2 regions of the Mesorhizobium sp. LNHC221B00 genome follow, and region 2 is predicted to be linked to the other one. Evidence: riboswitches for the same ligand, from Rfam matches in the RefSeq annotation. Region 2 holds a riboswitch; the other holds the start of a gene.
The links. A riboswitch is a leader RNA that binds a small molecule or an ion and turns the genes downstream of it on or off. The one in region 2 is predicted to bind S-adenosylmethionine.
Positions count from the first base shown of each region.

Region 1 (7,595 bases), on a different contig from region 2:
CGGTCTCGATCTCGACGAAGGATACCGAGGCGCCGGCGGCGTTGAGCGCATGCACGATCGAGCGGCTTTCCTCGGTCGGAAACAGCCAGTCGCTGGTGAAGGACACCAGGCAGAACCGGGTCTTGGTGCCGGCAAAGGCGTCCGCCAACCGGCCGCCATGGTCGGCGGCGAGGTCGAAATAGTCCATCGACCGCGTCATGTAGAGATAGGAATTGGCGTCGAAGCGGTCGACGAAGGTCATGCCCTGGTGGCGCAGATAGCTCTCGATCTGGAAGTCGGCGTCGAAGCCGAAGGTCAGCGCTTCGCGATCCTGCAGGTTGCGGCCGAATTTCCGGTGCAGGGCGGCTTCCGACAGATAGGTGATGTGGGCGGCCATGCGCGCCACCGCCAGGCCCTTTTCCGGGCGCTTGCCGTGCTCGAAATATTTGCCGCCATGCCAGTCCGGGTCGGCCATGACGGCTTGCCGGCCGACCTCGTGGAAGGCGATGTTCTGCGAGGAATGGCGCGCGCCAGTGGCGATCGGCAGCGCCGAGAAGACGCGCTCGGGATAGCTCGATGCCCATTCCAGCACCTGCATGCCGCCCATCGAGCCGCCGAGCACGCAGAACAGCTTCTCGATGCCGAAATGGTCGATCAGCATCTGCTGCGCGCGCACCATGTCGCGGATGGTGATGATCGGCAGGTCGAGCCCGTAGGGCTTGCCGGTGGCTGGGTTGGTCGATGCCGGGCCGGTCGAACCCAGGCAGCCGCCGATGACGTTGGAGCAGATGACGAAGAAACGGTTCGTGTCGATGATCCGGCCCGGGCCGATCAGAACCTCCCACCATCCAGGCTTGCCGGTCACCGGATTGGTGCTGGCGACATGCTGGTCGCCGGTCAGCGCATGGCAGACGAGGATGGCGTTGGAGCGAGCATCATTCAGCGTGCCATAGGTCTGGTAAGCGATCTGGAACGGCGACAGCAGCGTGCCGGCGTCGAGCTTGAGCGGCTTGTCGGACCCGAAACGCAACACCGGGCTCGACGGCGTGTCGAACTCGTTGTTAGTCTTTCCTGCGCGCAGAGCGGCCATCAATTCTCTCTTGTTGCACCGTGCTTTTCTCGGAAATCGCTGCCGATCTCCGCGTCGCCGATGCGTTCGTCCGGCCGGCAGCGGACAACAAAAAACCGGCATTGCCTTCGCAAAGCCGGTTACGTCACGCAAACGGCCCTTTAGCGAATTGTTTAACGTGGCTGCAAGCCGACCGGCCAAATCACCACGGAACTGTCGCTGTCCTTCTAGAACTCGCCTGGCTCGCCGTCAATGCCGGTCCACTGGGCCGGTCACTGGGCCGGGTGCTGGGCCGGCCGCCGGCACCAATGGCACCTCTCGACATTGCGGGCCATGGCTTGTATTTCCGCAGCGGCCTCCGGGTGGAGGCGGTTTCGACGGATTTTGCAAAAAATGAACCAGACACCGGATCGGGCACGTCCCACCCCGCGCGCGGGCATCATGGACATAGATGCCTACGTGCCCGGCAAGAGCACGGCGCCAGCCGGGGTCGCCAAGGTCTACAAGCTGTCGTCGAACGAGAATCCGCTCGGCCCGTCGCCAAAAGCGATCGAGGCCGCGCGGGAGATTGCGGGAAAGCTCGACGTCTACCCCGATGGCACGGCGAGGCGGCTGCGCGAGGCGATCGCCGAGGTGCATGGCCTCAACCCGCAGAACATCATCTGCTCCAACGGTTCCGACGAGATCCTTGGCCTGCTGGCGCAGACCTACCTCGCGCCGGGCGACGAGGCCGTGTTCACCGAACACGCTTTCATGGTCTACAAGATCTACATCCAGTCGGCAGGTGCCGTGCCGATCGCGGTCAAGGAGACCGACGAGCGCGCCGACATCGATGCGATACTGGCCGCAATTACGCCGCGCACGAAGATCGTGTTCCTCGCCAATCCGAACAATCCGACCGGCACCTATGTGCCGTTCCAGGAGGTGCGCCGGCTGCATGCCGGCCTGCCGCGCAACGTGCTTCTGGTGCTCGACGCGGCCTATGCCGAATATGTCCGCCGCAACGATTATGAAGCCGGTATCGAGCTGGTAGGCAGTGCCGAGAACGTGGTGATGACGCGCACCTTCTCCAAGATCGGCCTCGGCGGGGCACGGATCGGCTGGATGTACGGGCCGATGCACATCGTCGATGCGATCAACCGCGTGCGCGGCCCTTTTAACGTCAATGCGACTGCGATCGAGGCCGGCATCGCGGCGATCCGAGACCGTGCCCATGTCGAGCGCAGCGTGGCGCATAACGAGACCTGGCTCGCCTGGCTGAGCCAGGAGATGACCGGACTTGGGCTGCGGGTGACGCCCAGCGTCGGCAATTTCATCCTCATCCATTTTCCCGACGACCAGAAGCATTCCGCGGCGGCGGCCGACGACTACCTGACGGCGCGCGGCTATATTTTGCGGCGCGTTTCCGGCTACGGATTTCCCAACGCGCTGCGCATGACCGTCGGCACCGAAGAGGCCAATCGCGGCGTTGTCGCGGCGCTTACGACATTCCTGAAAAGCTAGAACGCCTGAAAAGCCAGAACGCCCAGAGCTGGAAACACCATGACATCACCGATGTTTGAAAAGATCGCGCTGGTCGGCATCGGCCTGATCGGCTCGTCGCTGGCCCGTGTCATTCGCCGCGAGGGTCTTGCCAGCCATGTCGCCATCTCGACCCGCAGCGCCGCGACACTGGCGCGAGCTGAAGAGCTTGGGCTCGGCTCCTCCTACACCACGGATGCGAAGGAAGCGGTGCGTGATGCCGACCTGGTCATCGTCTCGGTACCCGTCGGCTCGTCCGGCACGGTGGCGCAGGAAATCGCGCCGGCGCTGAAGAAGGGGGCGATCCTCACCGATGTCGGCTCGACCAAGGCCTCTGTCATCGCGCAGATGCAGCCGCATGTGCCTGATGGCGTCCACTTCATTCCCGGACACCCGCTGGCCGGTACCGAAAAATCGGGGCCGGACGCCGGGTTTGCCGACCTGTTCGACAATCGCTGGTGCATCTTCACGCCGCTGCCGGATACCGATCCGGACGCAATGGAGCAGCTATCGGAATTCTGGCGCCGCTCCGGCGCCAACATCGACACGATGGACCCCCAGCATCACGACATGACGCTGGCCATCGTCTCGCATTTGCCGCACATCATCGCCTACAACATCGTCGGTACCGCCGACGATCTGGAATCGGTGACCAAGACGGAAGTGATCAAATATTCCGCCTCCGGTTTTCGCGACTTCACGCGTCTCGCCGCCTCCGACCCGACAATGTGGCGGGACGTCTGCCTGCACAACAAGGATGCCATCCTCGAAATGCTGGCGCGGTTCTCGGAAGATTTGGCGTTCCTGCAGCGCGCGATCCGCTGGGGCGACGGCGACAAGCTCTTCGACCTGTTCACCCGGACGCGCGCCGTGCGCCGGTCGATCATCGAGGCCGGCCAGGATATCGACGCGCCCGATTTCGGCCGCCAGGCCGTCGAGCATCCCGCAAAAAGCTAAGCCTGTCCAGGCCAGGTCGCGGCGACCATGGCCAGTGTCTCGGCCCGGTTTGGCGCGCCGAGCCTGCCGCCGAAGCGCAGGCATTTGAGCGCGGCGGCGGCGCTGGCAAAGCGCAAGGCCTGCTCGGCGGGCATGGCTTCCGCCAGCCCGACGGCAAAGGCGCCGTGAAAGACGTCGCCGGCGGCCAGCGTGTCGACCGCCTTTATTCTCGGCGCCTCGACATGGCGGATACCTCTGCCCGCACGATCGGACCACCATGTTCCGGACGCGCCGGCAGTCACCGCGACAAAAGCATCGGTGCGGGAGGCAAGGTCGGCGCAAGCGGTCTCCAGATCCAGCGCCTGGCCGCATATGATGCGGACCGCCGGCTCGGAGGCGACGATGTGCGAGGCCAGCGGCAGCAACTGCTCCAGCACCGCCAGCGGCGCTGTATCGGCATCGAGGATGGCCGGACGGCCGGCGGCGCGGGCGGCCTTCAGGGCAAGTGCCGCCGCGCCCGGCCAGCGCACGTCTGCCAGCACGGCATCGAAGGCGGAGAGGTCGGCGACCGGCAGCGCTTCGGGGTCGGCCTGGGCCTTGCTGTCGTAAAACGGCACGATGATGCGCTCACCATGCGCGTCGACCAGGATCGAAGCCAGCGCCGAACGGGCGCCGCTGACGCGGCGGACATAGGTGCAATCGACGCCCTCCGCCTCGATCCCGGCAATCAGCTGATCGCCGACGTGGTCGTCGCCGGCGCTCGCCCACAGCGACACTTCCGCGCCGAGGCGCTGCGCGGCGCAGGCAGCGCTCGTGGCCATGCCGGAGGCGATCTGGATGCCGTCGGAGGCGATGAATTTTCCCTGATGCGCGGGGAGGGTGTCGACCCGAAGAATGGTATCGAGCGTCAGCGCGCCGACGCTCAGAAGCTTTGCCGGTCTGTCCATGCCGGAATGCTTAATTGACAGGCTTGAGCTTGCCCAGCGGAATGAAGCCGAGCGAGGCCTTGCCCTTGACGACCTTCAGCGGCATCGACGGTTCGCTGCCAAGCATGGCGAGTGCTGCGAAACCCTGTTCGATTGCGTTCTTCTGCTCGGGTATGGCGCCGGCCAGAATGGCTGCCACGGCCTTGGGATCCTTGATCCTGATCATCAGATCGGCATTGACCAGGCCTTCGGCATCGACCGACAGCGGCCCGGAAAGGGTGACGCGTGCTGTCCCCGACGACAAATCGAGGTTGCGGATCTCGACGCTCTGGCCGCGCAGGCTTTTTACCTGTGTGCCGACCAGCGCAACGCCGTTGTTCAGGGTGACGTCGCCGCTTGCATCGAGCGCCGGCAGCACCCGGCCACCGATCGCGTCGGCGTCGATCTCCAGATCGCCAAAGCTGCCGGCATAGTCGAGATTCCCGCCATTCGGCTGCAATTGGCCCGATGCCTTGCCGGCGCTGAACAGTTCGACAGGGTCGGTGTCGTCGGCCGGATCGGTCTGGCCCGACAGGCCTTCGGCCTGCAGCGATATGCGGTGCGGCAGCGGATACCACAATTTGACATTGGCCTGCAGGTTGTCCCAGTCGATCCACAGCGGCATCATGCCCGGGACGGAAGTCCTGAGCGGACCGCGCAGACTGGCGACCGGCGACAAGGGCTGGACGATCTGGGCGACGGCATTGAAGCTGCCGGCAGACGCCGCAATGTTCTTGGCATCGTCCTCGTAGGCGAGATTGTCGCAGGAGACCGTGAAGTTCAGGGGATAGCCGCTGACCTGGAGATTGGCGCAGCCGGCCTCGATGCCGCTCTTGTTGAGCGTGGCAACCGCTTTGTCGGCCTCGGTCCTGACCCTGTTGGCCAGATAGAACCAGCCGGCGCTGTAGATGGCGAACAGCACAACCATAAACGCCACAAGCCAGAACAGGCCGCGGCGGGATTTTGGTTGGCGTTCGTCACTTGACGTCATGCTTTGGCTCTCATTAACGCAATGGGTATCGTGGACGGACCTTCGATTCCGACAACACCAGGTAGATATTGACGAACAGGTAGACGGGGACGGACGGAAAAAACACCGGTTTCCGGTGCGGCATTGTCATTCTTTTTGCAATCAGGCGCGGCGATATGGGCGATTTTTGGGTGTTTGGCTATGGTTCGCTGATCTGGCGGCCCGGTTTCGCGCATGTCGAGACACGACGTGCCCGCCTGCACGGCTACCGGCGCTCGCTTTGTGTCTATTCCTTCGTGCATCGCGGCACGCGCCGGCGGCCCGGACTGGTGCTCGGCCTCGACCATGGCGGTTCCTGCGTCGGCCTGGCGTTCCGCGTCCCCGGCGAACTGCGCGACGAGGTCATTGCCTATCTGCGCGAGCGGGAGCTCGTCACCAGCGTCTATCTCGAGCGGACGCTGAAGGTTCGCCTCGATGGTGGCGGGACAGTCGAAGCGGTGGCCTACATCGTCGATCGCAAGCATGAGCAATATGCCGGCGCGCTCGACGCGGCGGCTGCGGCAGCGGTGGTGCGGGGCGCGGCCGGCCAGTCCGGCGACAACGAGGATTATGTCCTCAGCACGCTGAAGCACCTGGAAGCACTCGGCATTCGCGATCACTGGCTGGAAGAGGTGGCGCGGGAGATAGCGCCTTTGTGAAGCGCTGGCTCTGCGGAAAAGGCGGCCAGGCCTTTGATCTCGAAGCCGCGAGACCTAGGTTAGGCTGCGAACCCAGCCAACGGGCGGCCTCCGCCCTGCCAATCACGGAGATCCGTCTTGCAGAAACGCCGTCTCGGTCGCACCGACCTTTCCATCGCGCCGCTGGTTCTGGGTGGCAATGTCTTCGGCTGGACCGCGGACGAGAAGACTTCGTTCGACCTGCTCGACCGCTTCGTCGGCGCTGGCCTGAACGCGGTCGATACGGCGGACGCCTATTCGCGCTGGGTGCCCGGTCACAAGGGCGGCGAATCGGAAACCATCATCGGCAAATGGATGAAAGACCGCGGCAATCGCGACAAGGTCGTCGTGGTGACCAAGGTCGGCTCCGACATGGGGCAGGGCCACAAGGACCTTTCCGCCGCCTATATCGAGAAGGCCGTCGATGCGTCGCTGAAGCGGCTGCAGACCGAAGTCATCGACCTCTATCTGTCGCACTGGCCGGATCCGGCCACGCCCTATGAGGAAACGCTAGGCGCCTACGAAAAGCTGCTCGCCAAGGGCAAGGTTCGTCATGTCGGCTGCTCGAACCTCGACGCCGGCCAGTTGCGCGCCGCTCTCGACGTGGCGAGCCTGCGCAGCCTGCCGCGCTACGAAGTGCTGCAGCCGGAATACAATCTCTACGACCGCTCGTCCTTCGAAGGTCCTCTGCGCGATCTCTGCGTGGCAGAGGATATCGGCGTCATCACCTATTTCAGCCTGGCCAAGGGTTTCCTGAGCGGCAAATACCGCAGCGAGGAGGATCTTGGCCAAAGCGAGCGCGGCGAAGATGTCGGCAGCTATCTGAATGCGCGAGGCATGCGCATCCTTGCGGCACTCGACGCGGTGTCATCAAGGCATTCCGCCAAACAAGCTGAAGTGGCGCTTGCCTGGGTGATCGCGCGGCCCGGTGTCACCGCACCGATCGCCAGTGCGACCAAGCCTGACCAGATGGATAGCCTGATCAGGGCAGTATCGCTGAAACTGACGGCGGACGACATGGCCGAACTCGACAAAGCGAGCGGCTGACGCTTCCGGCAACCACCGGCGCACGAACGTCCAAGACGATCCGCATCGCCTGCCATACCGTCCTTCGCACGGGGCAGGATAGAGGATCGGATGGCCGGACCGATTGTTTCGCAGCCGGAGCTTTGGCGCCAGCTGCTCGCGCTCGTGCTTGCCGCCACTGTCGTCATGGGCAGTCCCGGGCCGGCGACGATAAGCGTCACCGCCGTCGGCGCCGCCTTCGGCCTGCGCCAATCGCTGCGCTACACCTGCGGGATCGTGCTTGGCACCGTCGCCGTGCTGCTGGTCGTGGCGACCGGGGTCATGGCGGCGCTGACCTCGATGCCAAGGTTGGCGCCCGTGCTGGCGGTCGCGTCCGCCGCCTATATCCTCTATCTCGCCTTCAGGATCGCCAC
Region 1 is NZ_AYWR01000004.1:37,288-44,882, reverse strand. It holds partial or broken gene X741_RS01000000166340 (homoserine O-acetyltransferase) at 1-1,069, opposite strand, end outside; SAM riboswitch at 1,190-1,267, opposite strand; gene hisC (histidinol-phosphate transaminase) at 1,442-2,551, shown strand; gene X741_RS159675 (prephenate/arogenate dehydrogenase family protein) at 2,591-3,526, shown strand; gene X741_RS159680 (sugar kinase) at 3,523-4,452, opposite strand; gene X741_RS159685 (DUF2125 domain-containing protein) at 4,463-5,461, opposite strand; gene X741_RS159690 (gamma-glutamylcyclotransferase) at 5,617-6,138, shown strand; gene X741_RS159695 (aldo/keto reductase) at 6,256-7,203, shown strand; gene X741_RS159700 (LysE family translocator) at 7,294-7,595, shown strand, end outside.
Region 1: linked by a shared signal. The riboswitch ahead of X741_RS01000000166340 (homoserine O-acetyltransferase) and the one ahead of X741_RS157225 (O-succinylhomoserine sulfhydrylase) in region 2 are both predicted to bind S-adenosylmethionine.

Region 2 (7,595 bases):
CTGATTTAGCTGGACGACGCGTGGTGTGAGGCGCCCCCCTCTGCCCTGCCGGGCATCTCCCCCACGAGGGGGGAGATTGGCAGCCTCAATCCCTCAATAAATATCGAAGTCGAAATATTTGGCCTGGATCTTCTTGTAGGTGCCGTCGGCGACGATGGCGTCGATGGCCGCGTTGAGCTTGTCGCGCAGTGCGGTGTCTTCGAGGCGCACGGCGATGCCGGCTTGCGTCTCCGTACCCTTGACGTCTCCAATCATCTTGCAGCAGCCGTCGCTCGCCTTCTTCATCCAGTCCATCAGCACGAACTTGTCCGAGATCACAGCGTCAAGCCGGCCGTTCTGCAGGTCGGTGATCGCTTCCTCCTGGGTCGGGTAGAGCTTTGCCTCCGCGCCTGCCTTGCCATAGACATCCTGGTCATAGGTGGCCTGCGTGGTCGCAGCCTGGGCGCCGACCGTCTTGCCGGCAAGTGCCGCCGGTTCGGTGGAGGCGATGTCGCTGTCCTTCAAGGCGACCAGGGCGAGCGGCGTCGTATAATATTTGTTGGTGAAGGCGACCTGCTTCTTGCGCTCTTCGGTGATGCTCATCGAGGCGATGATGGCGTCGAACTTCTTGGCCTGCAGGGCGGGGATGATGCCATCCCAGTCCTGGGTGACGATTTCGCACTCGACCTTCATCTGCGCGCACAGCGCATTGGCGATGTCGATATCGAAGCCGACAACCTTGCCGTCAGAGGTGATGGTGTTGAACGGCGGATAGGCGCCCTCGGTGCCGATTTTCAATTTCTCGGCAGCCTGCGCCGACAGAGAGCCGGCCGCCATCGCCAACATGGCAGCGCCTGCCGCCGATAGGATCCATTTTGAAATCTGCATTTTCTTGTTCCCCTTGAACGCCGCATCCCGGCGATCGACAAGCCAGCCAAGCATGATGTGCCAGCGCAGGCAAGTATTTTACCTGGTAGTAATCGGAGCTCAGCCCGCAGGGCGGAAATGCTTGGACAGCTTCAGGCCTTGTGCCTGGTAGTTGGAGCCGAGGTCGGTGCCGTAAAGCGCCTGCGGCCGCTTCAGCATGTGCTCGTAGACCAGCCGGCCGACGATCTGGCCATGGTCGAGGATGAACGGCACTTCGTGGCTGCGCACTTCGAGCACCGCCCGGCTGCCGGTGCCGCCGGACGCCGAATGGCCGAAGCCCGGATCGAAGAAGCCAGCATAGTGAACACGGAATTCACCGACGAGCGGATCGAAGGGCGTCATCTCGGCTGCATAGAGCGGCGGCACATGCACCGCTTCCTGGCTGACGAGGATGTAGAACTCGTCGGGATCGAGCACCAGTTCGCCGGCGCCGCTCTTGTGGATCGGCTCCCAGAAGTCGACGACATCCTGCGCGGCGCGCTTGTCGACGTCGACGAGACCGGTGTGATGCTTGCCTCGATAGCCGACCAGCCCATCAGTGTCGCCATTAAGGTCGATCGACAGTGCGATGCCACCGCCGGAAATATTCGGCGGTTCGGTGGCGACCAGCATCTCGGCACGGTGCAGTTCATGCAATTCGGATTCCGAGAGCAGTGCGTTGCCGGTGCGGAAGCGTATCTGCGACAGGCGCGAACCGGTGCGCGCGACGATCGGGAAGGTGCGCGGGCTGACTTCCAGATAGAGCGGACCGTTGTAGCCGGCGGCGATCTTGTCGAACTCGTGGCCGCGGTCGGTCATGACGCGGGTGAAGATATCGAGCCGGCCGGTCGAGCTCTTCGGGTTGGCCGAGGCCGAAATCTCCGCCGGCAGCGCCAGGCTTTCGAGCAGCGGCACGATGTAGACGCAGCCGGTTTCCAGCACAGCGCCTTCGGCAAGATTGATCTCGTGCAGCTTCAGGCGATCGAGCTTTTCCGAAACCGTGTGGTTGGGGCCCGGCAGGAAGGAAGCCCGCACCCGCCAAGCCGTGTCGCCGAGCCTCAGATCGAGGCTGGCCGGCTGGATCTGGTCGGCATCGAGCGCGCGCGCCGACTTCAGCGCGCCGGACTGGAACAGCGCCGCAATGTCCTGATCGGGAAGAATGCCTGTCTGCCGCAAGGCTGCGCTCCTGGCCGACGATTTTCTTGTCGCACAAACCTCTTAATGAAGCCGGCAATTGACGCAAGCATGGGACGGGTCTAAAGGGTCGTTATCCCGTGGTGATTTGGCCGGTCGGCTTGCAGCCACGTTAAACAAGTCGCTAAAGGACCGTTGGCCGCAAGGCCGTATGGACCGGTTGCGACTTTCGCGGCCGGTTTTTTTGTGTCTGGAACAAAGCAATGAGCAACAAGAAGCGCAATTGGAAGCCACAGACAGCCCTCGTGCACGGCGGAACCCTGCGTTCCCAATTCGGCGAGACGTCGGAAGCAATGTACCTCACCCAGGGCTATGTCTACGAGACGGCGCAGGCGGCGGAGGCCCGTTTCAAGGGCGAGGAGCCAGGCTTCATCTATTCGCGCTACGCCAATCCGACGGTCGACATGTTCGAAAAGCGCATGTGCGCGCTGGAGGGCGCCGAGGATGCGCGCGCCACGGCGTCGGGCATGGCGGCGGTGACGGCAGCGCTCTTGTGCAGCGTCAAGGCCGGCGATCATATCGTGGCGGCACGCGCGCTGTTCGGCTCCTGCCGCTGGGTGGTCGAGACGCTGGCGCCGCGCTACGGCATCGAGGCGACGCTGGTCGATGGCACCGATATCGCCAACTGGGAAAAGGCGGTAAGGCCCAACACCAAGCTGTTCTTCCTGGAAAGCCCGACCAACCCGACGCTGGAAGTGGTCGACATATCAGCCGTCGCGGCACTTGCCAATTCAATCGGTGCGCGGCTCGTCGTCGACAATGTCTTCGCCACGCCGCTGCAGCAGAAGCCGCTGCAGCTCGGCGCCCACATTGTCGTCTATTCGGCCACCAAGCACATCGACGGCCAAGGGCGTTGCCTGGGCGGCGTTATCCTGTCGGACAAGAAGTGGATCGACGAGAACCTGCACGACTATTTCCGCCACACCGGCCCCAGCCTGTCGCCGTTCAATGCCTGGACGCTGCTGAAGGGACTGGAGACGCTGCCGTTGCGCGTGCGCCAGCAGACGGAAAGCGCCGGCAGGATCGCCGATTTCCTGGCCGAGCAGCCGCAGATCGCCCGCGTCATCTATCCCGGCCGTGCCGACCACCCGCAGGCTGATATCGTCAAGAAGCAGATGTCGGGCGGCTCGACGCTGGTCTGCCTCGACGTCAAGGGCGGCAAGCAGGCGGCCTTCGCCTTGCAGAATGCGCTGGACATCGTTCTGATCTCGAACAATCTCGGCGATGCCAAGAGCCTGATCACCCATCCGGCGACGACGACGCATAAGAATTTGAGCGACGAGGCGCGCGCCGAACTCGGCATCGGGCCAGGTACGCTCAGGCTGTCGGTCGGCCTGGAGGATACCGACGACCTTCTGGAAGACATCGCGCAGGCGTTGAGGGCAGCCAAATAGGGAAGACAGTCAGGTAGGTCCGTCGAGCAGGCGCGATCAGGCGCTTGACGGCGTCTCCTCCAGTTCGGCCGCCTTGGTGCGGATGGTCATCGCGTTGCCGCGCCAGTCGACGGCGCCGCCGAGCCAGCCGCGCGTCCACATCGCCGGCAGGATCAGGTCGCGCACCATGATCGCCGCGACCATGCGCGGCGACAGGTACCAGCCCTTGGACCAGGCCAGGGCGCACTCCGGAAGATAGAAGGCCGCCAACACGGCAAGCGCGGTCGCCCAGAGGCTGAAGCCGGCGCCTGCCGCCGCAACCAGCGCAAGCACCAGCGGCACCACAGCGCCAGTCAGGATTTCGGGCGTGAAGAACAGCGGAAAGGTGACGCGGCGCAGGCGCGCCCAGCGGGCCTGGCGCGACCAGATTTCGCCAAGCCTGCGCCGGCCGAGCGGCTGCTCGAAGGGCGAAGCGACGAGATTGACGCGCAGGCCGAGGCCGTTCACCAGCTTGGTCGCGGCGGCGTCCTCGGCGATCTCGGCCGCCAGCGCGCGAATGCCGCCGCTGGCATCCAGCATCGGCTTGTTCCACAGCATGCTCTTGCCCTGGGCGAAGCCAAGGCCGAGCGCCTCGCCGGCATATTGCCAGCGGGCCTGCAGCGTGTTGAGAAAGGCGCATTCGACCTCGGCCCAAAAACCGTCGGGACGCGAGCCGATCGGCGTCGAGCAGACAAGGCCGGTATCGGCCCGCCACGCCGCCATCAAATGCTCGATGTAATCCCTGGGCATCAGCACGTTGGAGTCTGCAAGAACGACCCAGTTGTGGCGCGCCGCTTCCCAGCCCTTGACGCAGTTATTGAGTTTGGGATTGGCGCTGACGCGGTCGTCCCCGATCAACAGCCGGGCCGGCACTTTGGGAAACCGGGCAATTGCCCTGTTTATCAGTTTGACGACCGGATCGTCGGCATGGGCGACGCAGAAGATCAGCTCGTAGCGCGGCCAGTCGAGCGAGAAGGCGCGCTCCAGTGTCTCGTGCGTGAACGGCTCGACACCACGCGATGGTATGACAATCGACACCGGCTGCGATTTGCCGCCGGGCGGGGCGACCGTGGTTCGCCGCTTCAGCTGCGAAGCGGCAAGCGAAATGCTGGCGGCATTTGAGAGGATGAGAGCAGTCGAAAGCGAGGCGGCTATGAGAGTGAGTTCCATCGAGATATGGTCACTCCAGAAAAGACGGCCGGCTTTATGGCCGTTTTCAACAGTTCGACAGAGCGTCGAGTCGCCCGCTTGGCGCACACCACCATTGTCCTGTGTCACTTAAATGACATTCTTTGCCGGCACCTGCCTTTCAAGGCCGGGCGCGACAAGACGCGCATGTTGACCTGCCCGCCGGGAGCGCCGAAATTACCGGATCAGTTTGGAGCCGTTTATGTATCGCGCCGTCACGCGCAACATCGAAGTGCAGGTCAGGCCGTTCTACCTCGAGGACCGCTCGGACCCCTCGGAGAACCGCTATGTCTGGGGCTATCAGATAACGATCGACAACCAGTCGGACGAGTTCGTGCAGCTTCTGGCGCGTTATTGGCATATCACCGACGGCACCGGCCGGGTCGAGGAAGTGAGTGGGCCGGGCGTCGTCGGCGACCAGCCTGAACTCAATCCCGGCGACAGCTATCAGTATACGTCCGGCTGCCCGCTCTCGACCCCGTCAGGGATCATGGTCGGCCGCTACACGATGCGCAACAAGCGCGGCGAGACCTTCGACATCGCCATTCCGGCATTTTCCCTCGACCTGCCAGGGACGCGGCGGACGGTGAATTAGCGGCTTTCTCCCCGTTCCACGGAGAGAAAGCCGGTTCCTTCATTGCGCCGCGAATTCCGCCGGGTCGAAGTCATATTGCTTCGAGCAGAACTCGCAGGCGACGTGGATGCCGCCATCCTCGGTGCTGTCCTTGATCTCCTGCGCGGAAAAGCCCTCGAGGATGCCGCGGATCTTGTCGCGCGAGCATGAGCACTGGTCGGCGACGGGAACGCCGCCGAAGACGCGCACGCCATGCTCGTGGAACAGGCGATAGAGCAGCCGTTCGGCGCCGATCGTCGGATCGATGAGTTCGGTCGGCTCGATGGTGCCGAGCAGCGCCAGCAATTCCTGCCAGGAATTATCGGCCGGATCGTGAACTTCCTCGCGCGGATCGCCATCGCCACCGTGCAGGTCCGGAACGCGCATGCGCTCGGGCGATTGCGGCAGGAATTGCGCCAGGATGCCGCCGGCACGCCACTGCTCGCGCGCCCCGCCAGGGCCGGGCGTCAACAGCTTGGCCACCGATAGCCTGATATCGGTCGGGATCTGTTCCGACTGGCGGAAATAGGTGCGCGCGGCGTCTTCCAGCGTTTCGCCGTCAAGCTGAACGATGCCCTGATAGCGCTGCGTGTGGGCGCCCTGGTCGATGGTCAGCGCCAGAACGCCGCTGCCGAGCAGCGTCTGCTGCGATGTCTCGCCGACCGCGACCAAAGCCTCGAGCCGATCGGCGTCGAAGCGCGCATAGGCACGCAGCGCCGAGGGCGTGGAGAAGTCCGCCACCAGCATGTCGACCGGCCCGTCGGTGCGGGTCTGCAGGATGAACTTGCCCTCGAACTTGAGCGAAGTGCCGAGCAGCACCGTCAGCACACAGGCTTCCGCGAGCAGGCGGGCGACCGGCTCGGGATAATCGTGGCGGCTCAGGATGGCGTCGAGCATCGGCCCGAGCTGGACCGTGCGGCCACGCACGTCGAGAGGGCCGACCTCGAAGGGCACGACGTGATCGTCGCCGGCGTAGCCGAACTCGCCGAGTTTGGGGTGGTGTTCAGTCACTTGATACGTTTCCAACATGACAAAGCTCCGGGGCGCGGCCATGCCGTCCTCTCGGGAGCATGCGTCCAAACGCGCTTGATTTGCGTGATGCGGCGCAGATAGGCATCGCGGCCCCGCAGATCAAGCGCCCAGACACTTCAGGCACCCGGACACGTCAAGCGCCCAAACACCAGGCAAGCACGGCCTTCTGGGCGTGGAGCCTGTTCTCGGCCTCGTCGAAGACCACCGAATGCGGGCCGTCGATGACTTCGTCGGTCACTTCCTCGCCGCGATGAGCAGGCAGGCAGTGCATGAACAATGCGTCGGGCTTCGCCCTCGCCATCAGCTTGGCATTGACCTGATAGGGCGAGAACACGTTGTGGCCACGGGCGCGATGCTCCTGCCCCATCGACACCCAGCAATCGGTGACGATGCAGTCGGCCTGGTCGACGGCCTCCTCAGGCGAGCGCGTGAAGTGCAGCTTGCCGCCATTCGCCTGCGACCAGTCGATATGCTTCTGCGCCGGCTCGCTGCCTTCGGGCACGGCGACATTGAGGTTGAAGCGGAAACGCGCCGACGCCTCGAGCAGCGAATGCAGCACATTGTTGCCGTCGCCGGTCCAGGCAATGGTCTTGCCGGCAACCGGACCGCGATGCTCCTCGAAGGTCATGATGTCGGCCATCAGCTGGCATGGATGGGTATCGTCGGTCAGCCCGTTGATCACCGGAATGGTGGCGTTCTCGGTCAGCTCCAGCAACCGTTCGTGCGAGGTGGTGCGGATCATGATGGCGTCGACATAGCGCGACAGCACCTTGGCGGTGTCGGCGATGGTCTCGGAACGGCCGAGCTGCATCTCGGTGCCGGTCAGCATGATGGTCTCGCCGCCAAGCTGGCGCATGCCGACGTCGAAGGACACCCGCGTGCGCGTCGACGGCTTGTCGAAGATCATGGCCAGCACCTTGCCTTCGAGCGGCTTCGAGCGCTCGCCGGCCTTGAGGCGCTCCTTGCGCGCCACTGCATCGGTCAGCATGAAGCGCAAATCGCCTTCGGAAACGGCGGAAAGATCGGTGAAGTGGCGAAGTGACATCGGCAACGGTTCCGGGATTTACTTCGCGGCGGCGGAGGCGATCGCCTCCACCAGGCCCTTGGCGCCGGCGCGGATGCGATCGAGCGCGTCGTGGATCTCGGCATCGGTGACGGTGAGCGGCGGCAGCAGGCGAATGACGTTGTCGCCGGCCGGAACCGCCAGCAGGTGCTGGTCGCGCAATGCCATGTTCACCTTGGCATTGGGCATGGCGCATTTGAGGCCGAGC
Region 2 is NZ_AYWR01000005.1:276,955-284,549, forward strand. It holds gene X741_RS157235 (ABC transporter substrate-binding protein) at 94-867, opposite strand; gene X741_RS157230 (2'-deoxycytidine 5'-triphosphate deaminase) at 967-2,061, opposite strand; SAM riboswitch at 2,150-2,227, shown strand; gene X741_RS157225 (O-succinylhomoserine sulfhydrylase) at 2,283-3,473, shown strand; gene X741_RS157220 (ceramide glucosyltransferase) at 3,510-4,661, opposite strand; gene apaG (Co2+/Mg2+ efflux protein ApaG) at 4,882-5,274, shown strand; gene X741_RS157210 (Hsp33 family molecular chaperone) at 5,314-6,345, opposite strand; gene argF (ornithine carbamoyltransferase) at 6,458-7,369, opposite strand; gene X741_RS157200 (aspartate aminotransferase family protein) at 7,388-7,595, opposite strand, start outside.